Regions from separate parts of the Citrobacter sp. VF227 genome, predicted to be linked through region 1. Evidence: predicted binding sites of a transcription regulator. Region 1 holds the regulator's gene; the other holds the start of a gene.

What was found. The regulator Fur, encoded in region 1, represses iron uptake genes when iron is present. The targets are predictions, from matches to a motif close to ATAATAATGAGAACNACTATCAA.
Region 2: a site for Fur is predicted at 1,720-1,742, ahead of sodA (superoxide dismutase [Mn]). Genes of this name have one in related genera too.

The regions. Positions count from the first base shown of each region.
Region 1 covers NZ_JBRFVF010000002.1:518,390-521,812, reverse strand. The annotation lists gene tcuA (FAD-dependent tricarballylate dehydrogenase TcuA) at 1-615, opposite strand, end outside; gene tcuR (tricarballylate utilization LysR family transcriptional regulator TcuR) at 713-1,639, opposite strand; gene fur (ferric iron uptake transcriptional regulator) at 1,769-2,215, opposite strand; gene ACU8YC_RS10005 (ryhB-regulated fur leader peptide) at 2,208-2,294, opposite strand; gene fldA (flavodoxin FldA) at 2,505-3,035, opposite strand; gene ybfE (LexA regulated protein) at 3,191-3,423, opposite strand, start outside.
Region 2 covers NZ_JBRFVF010000011.1:74,412-77,834, reverse strand. The annotation lists partial or broken gene ACU8YC_RS22120 (arabinose isomerase) at 137-1,559, opposite strand; gene sodA (superoxide dismutase [Mn]) at 1,814-2,434, shown strand; gene kdgT (2-keto-3-deoxygluconate transporter) at 2,670-3,423, shown strand, end outside.

The sequences.
Region 1 (3,423 bases):
ATCCGCAGGCCACTCACCGCGTTCATTTTCCCCCCAGGCTTCACGTAGCCATTCGCGGTTTGATTCAAACCCGCCAGCGGCAAGCACGCAGGATTTCGCTGTAATACGCTCTTTGCCCGCCAGCGCCGCCACGAATTCGCCGTTATGCAGTTCAAGCGCCTGTACCGGGGTGTTATAGCGGATTTGCACACCTAACTTTTCTGCGCTGCGATAATAGGCATTCACGAGGGCTTTCCCGCCGCCCATAAAAAAGGCGTTGGTTCGCGCCACGTGTAAAGCGCCAGAGAGGGGAGGTTGAAAATTCACGCCATGTCGGCGCATCCAGTCGCGGCATTGTGAAGAGGTGCGGATCACCAGACGTGCCAGGGCTTCGTTGGTATTTCCCTCCGTGACGCGCTGCAGATCCTGCCAATACTCCTCTTCAGGGTAGCTTTCCACCAGCACATCCTGCGGCTCATCATGCATACAGCGCAGATTACGCGTGTGTTGGGAGTTTCCCCCGCGCCATTCCCGGGGGGCTGCTTCGAGCAGGAGTACCGAAGCTCCTTGCTCCCGGGCGGTTAGGGCAGCACATAACGCGGCATTGCCACCGCCAATCACCAGAACGTCAACCATCGTATACTCCATTACCATTTAACTAATTGTTAAATTTGTAATTGAAATGTATACGTGCAGCTTGTGCGGGCGCTATAACGCAGTGCTAAAGGGGGTTTTAGTTATTGTAAAGGATAGCGCCAGGCCAGCGTCCCGCTTCTACCAGTTGATGCATCACTTTCGTCAGCACCACGCGGGCTGCGAGCCCCGCCGGGGTGAGTTCATCGTCAGAGAGGCTGACCAGAAAGTTGGGGCGACTCAGTATTGGATTATGGACGCCGATCACTCTTAGCGTCTCTTTATCGAGATGGGAAATTGCCGCGCCGGGCTGGAGAGTAGCGCCGATCCCACTGCGAACGGCGCGCATTAGTAGCGCCAGACCATCAATTTCTGTTGCGATCTCAATGCGTAGCGCGTGTTCCTGACAAATCGCTTCCAGCCTGCCGCGCAGACCGTGGCCTGGGCTAGGCATTATCAATGGAATATGTGCCAATTGGGCTGGAGCAATATTGTCATCAGTAATATCAGCCAGTAAAGCATGGGTGCCAATTAAAAACAGCCGCTCTTCGAGAATCGGTCTGGCGCTCCAGCGCAGGAGCTTTTCTTTTTGAAACACAACGGCCAGGTCAATCTGACGAGTGCTGATCATTCGTTCCAGGTTACCAGAGAGGCTTTCCACCACATGCAGACGGACATCACTATAGGTTTCTCGCATGGCGTTGATAAAAGGCATGCCGAGAATGGAAGCGGTACTGGGGGCCATGCCGACGCTGACGTGTCCGGAAAGGCGGGATTCTCGTGCGGCGAGGATTGCATCGTCTGCGTGACGGAGCGCCAGCTGCGCCTGGGCGTAAAATGCCAGCCCGGCGCTGGTGGGCGTCACGCCACGCGAGGTGCGTTGCAGCAGGCGAATAGCAAGTTCATTTTCCAGGCGGGACATTTGCTGGCTGAGTGCCGAAACCCCAATATTGAGATCGAGCGCCGCACTACCCATGCTGCCAGTTTCGACAATGCGAACAAAATAACGTAGCTGGCGAAGTTCCATTTCGATTCTCCGGAAGGGACAATTGATTTTTACATTAAAGCAACACAAGAGTGGAGGGAAGGGGGGAACGGGCTGAAAACGTGCATAAAAAAAGCCAACCGGATGGTTGGCTTTTCAGAAAGCATCACATTACTTGCCGTCGTGCGCGTGCTCATCTTCGCGACAATCACCTTCGGCGCAGTGACCGTAAAGATACAGGCTATGGTTGGTTAAACGAATACCATGTTTAGCCGCAATCTCACGCTGGCGCGCTTCGATGGAATCATCGCTGAACTCGACCACTTTGCCGCAGTCGAGGCAAATGAGGTGATCGTGATGATGCTGTTGAGTCAGTTCGAAGACGGATTTACCACCTTCAAAATTATGGCGGGTCACGATACCGGCATCATCAAACTGGTTCAACACGCGATACACGGTCGCCAGACCAATTTCTTCACCCATATCGATCAGGCGTTTGTACAAGTCTTCCGCACTGACGTGATGGTTATCCGGTTCCTGAAGAACTTCCAGAATTTTTAAACGAGGAAGCGTTACTTTCAGGCCAGCCTTCTTTAATGCGGTATTGTTGTCAGTCATGCGGAATCTGTCCTGTAGCTAAACGATTCACTTCATTAACAGAAGTGACAGAAATTGCACTTGAGATAATGCGATTCATTATAGAACTGCCATGGCTAAATGAAAACTGCAAGTCTCTGGCAAATATTGTTAATCAAAACGTGGTATCGCCGACAAACACACTGTGCAACACCCGATTGGCATCCAGCCATTGTACAGGGTCAGACGGAAAAGTTACAAATTTGTAGCAATTATTTTGATTGGTTTTATCTATTGATGCGGCGCAGATAGAAATCTACGCCGTACAAAATCAGGCATTGATGATTTCGTCGAGGTGCAGCTCTTCAGAGATCTGCTTAACCCATTTTTCTACGCGCTCTGCGGTCAGCTCAGGCTGACGGTCTTCATCGATAGCCAGCCCGACAAAGTGGTCGTCGTCAGCCAGACCTTTGGACGCTTCAAAGTGATAACCTGCAGTCGGCCAGTGACCAACGATGGTTGCGCCGCGCGGTTCGATGATGTCGCGAATGGTACCTAACGCGTCGCAGAAGTATTCTGCGTAATCTTCCTGGTCGCCGCAGCCGAACAATGCAACCAGTTTGCCGTTAAAATCAATGTCTTCGAGGGTAGGGAAGAAATCGTCCCAGTCACACTGTGCTTCACCGTAGTACCAGGTTGGAATGCCAAGCAGCAGAATGTCATACCCTTCGAGATCTTCTTTGCTGCTTTTTGCAATGTCATGAACGTCGGCAACGTCTTTACCAAGCTGTTTTTGAATCATTTTTGCGATATTTTCGGTGTTACCGGTGTCGCTGCCGAAAAAGATGCCAGTGATTGCCATGAGTAAAATAACCTCTTGAAACTTATTGAAATGGTGGTGGCGCATTGCCCACGGATAAGGGCAATCATAGCAGAACAGTCAGGCATGCGGAAACAGCAAACACACAGGACTGCACTCTGTGCTACACGATTTATGATTTAGAGCAGAAATTCAGACTATGCCTGATCGCGCAACGCGCTGAGTTGGGTCATCAGCATCTCTTCGATGAGTTCACTGCGACTCATGTTGCGCGCCTCGGCCAGCTCGTTCAGAGCGTCAACGGCATCAGCGTTCAGTTTCAGTTCGACACGCTTAAGCCCGCGAACTTTATCGCGTTTAAGCTGATTACGTTTGTTAATACGTAACTGTTCATCACGCGAGAGCGGATTAGTTTTGGGTCGTCCCGGGC
Region 2 (3,423 bases), on a different contig from region 1:
AAGAGTGAGCAATAAACTAACCTTCAGCATGCTGCCGCGTGATGAGTAATGCTGGCAAAATTCACGGGATGAAAGGGATATTGATCACAAATGCAGTTCCGCCCCTCTTTTTTGAGAAGGGCGGAAATATTGAGGGTTAGCAGATTCTTACTGCCTGAATATCCATTAGCCAGGCGAGTTTTTCCAGTGCCTCGCCATGGTGTCCCAGGCCAATGCTGCAATGATGAGCTGGACCGCCCATGTACCATTGCGTGGTGAACTCGCGAGCCGATAACGGGAAGCGATAGCGGCTGTTGGTGTTGCCAATATCCAGAACTTCACCTGCCACTGCTTCACCTTCGGCATACTGTAAACGTACCCCGTTTTCGACATCTTCAATTACCGAAAGAAAGGTTACCGGGCCAGGTTTCACGGTCATCTGGATAGACACACCTTTACCGGTGTTTACCATGATAAACTGGCAGCGGAACCAGACTCACCGGACCATCCGCCATCAACGGGTGTGCCGGACCATCATGTCCCCACAAAACAACATCATCTTTAAATTCAATACCGTAAGGTTCTGAGAATGAACCGCCAGCACTCAGAAGTTGCTGAATTTTCATCGCCAGCACATTTTTGATTTCATATTCTCCCGCTACAGGAATACCACGATGAGTGAGTAGCGTGTTGCCGAGAATTATTGAGGTGATGATGTTCTCGTAAGCATTGCCGTTACGACCTTCGTAGTAATAGGCTAATGCACCGAGTTTATTCTGAGCGATCAGTTTATCCATGGCGCAGGCAGTGGTGAGTGCGCGATCAAGCTCTGCAGGTTCGCATGTCGCATCCAACTGAAGGACACGGTGCATTTCCTGTTGTTTGGCGTTGAGGTCTGCCTCGCTGACCTGCTCGCGATATTCCGCCAGCTCACACATCTCCAGTGGCTTAAAGCGTACGCCCATTTTCGCGGATAAGTTCGTCATATTGCTGTAAACGTCCACCATACCGTCATAATAGTGTCCGAGTACGCCAACCTGACAATTTGCCAGCATTTGACGAGCGTTAAGGGCCTGTAGCCACTGCGCCGTTTGTTGCCAGACGTACTCATCGCCCTGTAATGCACCCACAATAAGTTGAAAACGGATATTCGCGCGGTTAAAGACGTTCGCCAGTTCGGGAGCGCTGCAGGCCTGACAGTGCGCCAGCCATTCTCCAGTACGACCGCCCCGATCGGGAATCTGACGGATTTTTGAATAGGGCAATCCTGGTTCTGGCTGTAGGGCCAGAATAATGACCGGTTTATTGATACTTTGCACCAGGGGTAGCACCGTTGAGCTGAGCGCGTAGGTGCTGATGTAAAGGCAGACCGCATCGACCGGCTGATGCTGCAACCGTCTGGTAAGGGCATCGGCTTTATCGACGTTATCAATCAGGCCGCCATTAATCACGGTGGCTTGTTGCGCCGTCAGACGCTCATCAATTGCTTGCAGATAGCCCTGAAGACGTGACTCCAGGTCTGTAAACTGGGGCCAGTATGTGTCGAGGCCGATACCAAAAAGGGCGATGTTGACAGACATAGCAATATTTCCTTGTGAGATAATTCTCAGACTATGTCGTGCTTTATCTCCCATGTCCTTCATGTCGCTGCCTGTTTTCTAGCCAATTGGCAAAATCTGCCTGATTCTCCCGGTAATGCTCACACTTTTACCTCATAATAGCCATGTAAAAAGTACGGCATTGATAATCATTTTCAATATCATTTAATTAACTATAATGACCCAACTGCTTACGCGGCGTTAACACTGGCCGCCCGACAATACTGGAGATGATTATGAGTTATACACTGCCATCCCTGCCGTACGCTTATGATGCCCTTGAACCGCACTTCGATAAGCAGACGATGGAAATCCACCATACCAAACACCACCAGGCTTATGTTAACAACGCGAACGCCGCGCTGGAAAGCCTGCCAGAATTCGCCAGCCTGTCCGCTGAAGAACTGATCACCAAACTGGATCAACTGCCAGCAGACAAGAAAACCGTACTGCGTAACAACGCGGGTGGTCACGCTAACCACAGCCTGTTCTGGAAAGGCCTGAAAACCGGTACTACGCTGCAGGGTGACCTGAAAGCGGCTATCGAACGTGATTTCGGCTCCGTGGACAACTTCAAAGCTGAATTTGAAAAAGCTGCGGCAACCCGTTTTGGCTCCGGCTGGGCGTGGCTGGTGCTGAAAGGTGACAAACTGGCTGTTGTTTCCACTGCTAACCAGGATTCCCCGCTGATGGGTGAAGCAATCTCTGGCGCTTCCGGCTTCCCGATTGTGGGCCTGGACGTTTGGGAACACGCTTACTACCTGAAATTCCAGAACCGTCGCCCGGACTACATCAAAGAGTTCTGGAACGTGGTGAACTGGGAGGAAGCTGCTGCACGTTTCGCCGCGAAAAAATAAGTCCGACGCGTTAATTAAGCCCCTGCAAGCAATGCTTGTGGGGGTTTTTTTGTGATCAAAATCAATATAAAAACAATGATCCATTTAAAATGAAACAATGTTTTATTGTGCGAGTGGGATCACTTTTATAGTCTCTGCGAATGTCTATCTTCTTTTCATCAAGACGGCGCATCTCAAAAGCACTATGCAGCCGCCCATAAAGATTGCGCCATTTTTATGTCTACAGGTGATGGAAATGCAGATCAAACGTACGATAGAGAAAATCCCAGGCGGTATGATGCTGGTGCCGCTGTTTCTGGGTGCGTTATGTCACACCTTCTCCCCCGGAGCCGGGAAATACTTCGGCTCCTTTACCAACGGCATGATCACCGGTACGGTGCCGATTTTGGCGGTGTGGTTCTTTTGCATGGGTGCGTCGATTAAGTTAAGCGCCACTGGCACCGTGCTGCGTAAGTCCGGCACGTTAGTGATAACCAAGATTCTGGTGGCGTGGGTGGTTGCGGCGATTGCCTCACGCATTCTGCCGGAACATGGCGTGGAGGTTGGATTCTTCGCCGGACTTTCCACGCTGGCGCTGGTGGCGGCCATGGATATGACCAACGGTGGGCTGTATGCCTCGATTATGCAGCAGTATGGCACCAAAGAAGAGGCCGGGGCGTTTGTCCTGATGTCGCTGGAGTCTGGCCCGTTGATGACGATGGTGATTCTGGGAACTGCCGGGATCGCTTCGTTTGAACCGCACGTGTTTGTGGGTGCCGTATTACCGTTTTTGATCGGCTTTGCACTGGGGAATCTGGACCCTGAGCTGCGGGAGTTCTTCAGCAAAGCGGTGCAGACGTTGATCCCTTTCTTCGCCTTCGCATTAGGTAACACTATTGATTTGAGCGTGATTGCACAGACCGGCGTACTGGGGATTCTGCTGGGCGTGGCGGTGATTATCATCACCGGCATTCCATTGATTATCGCTGATAAACTGATCGGCGGCGGCG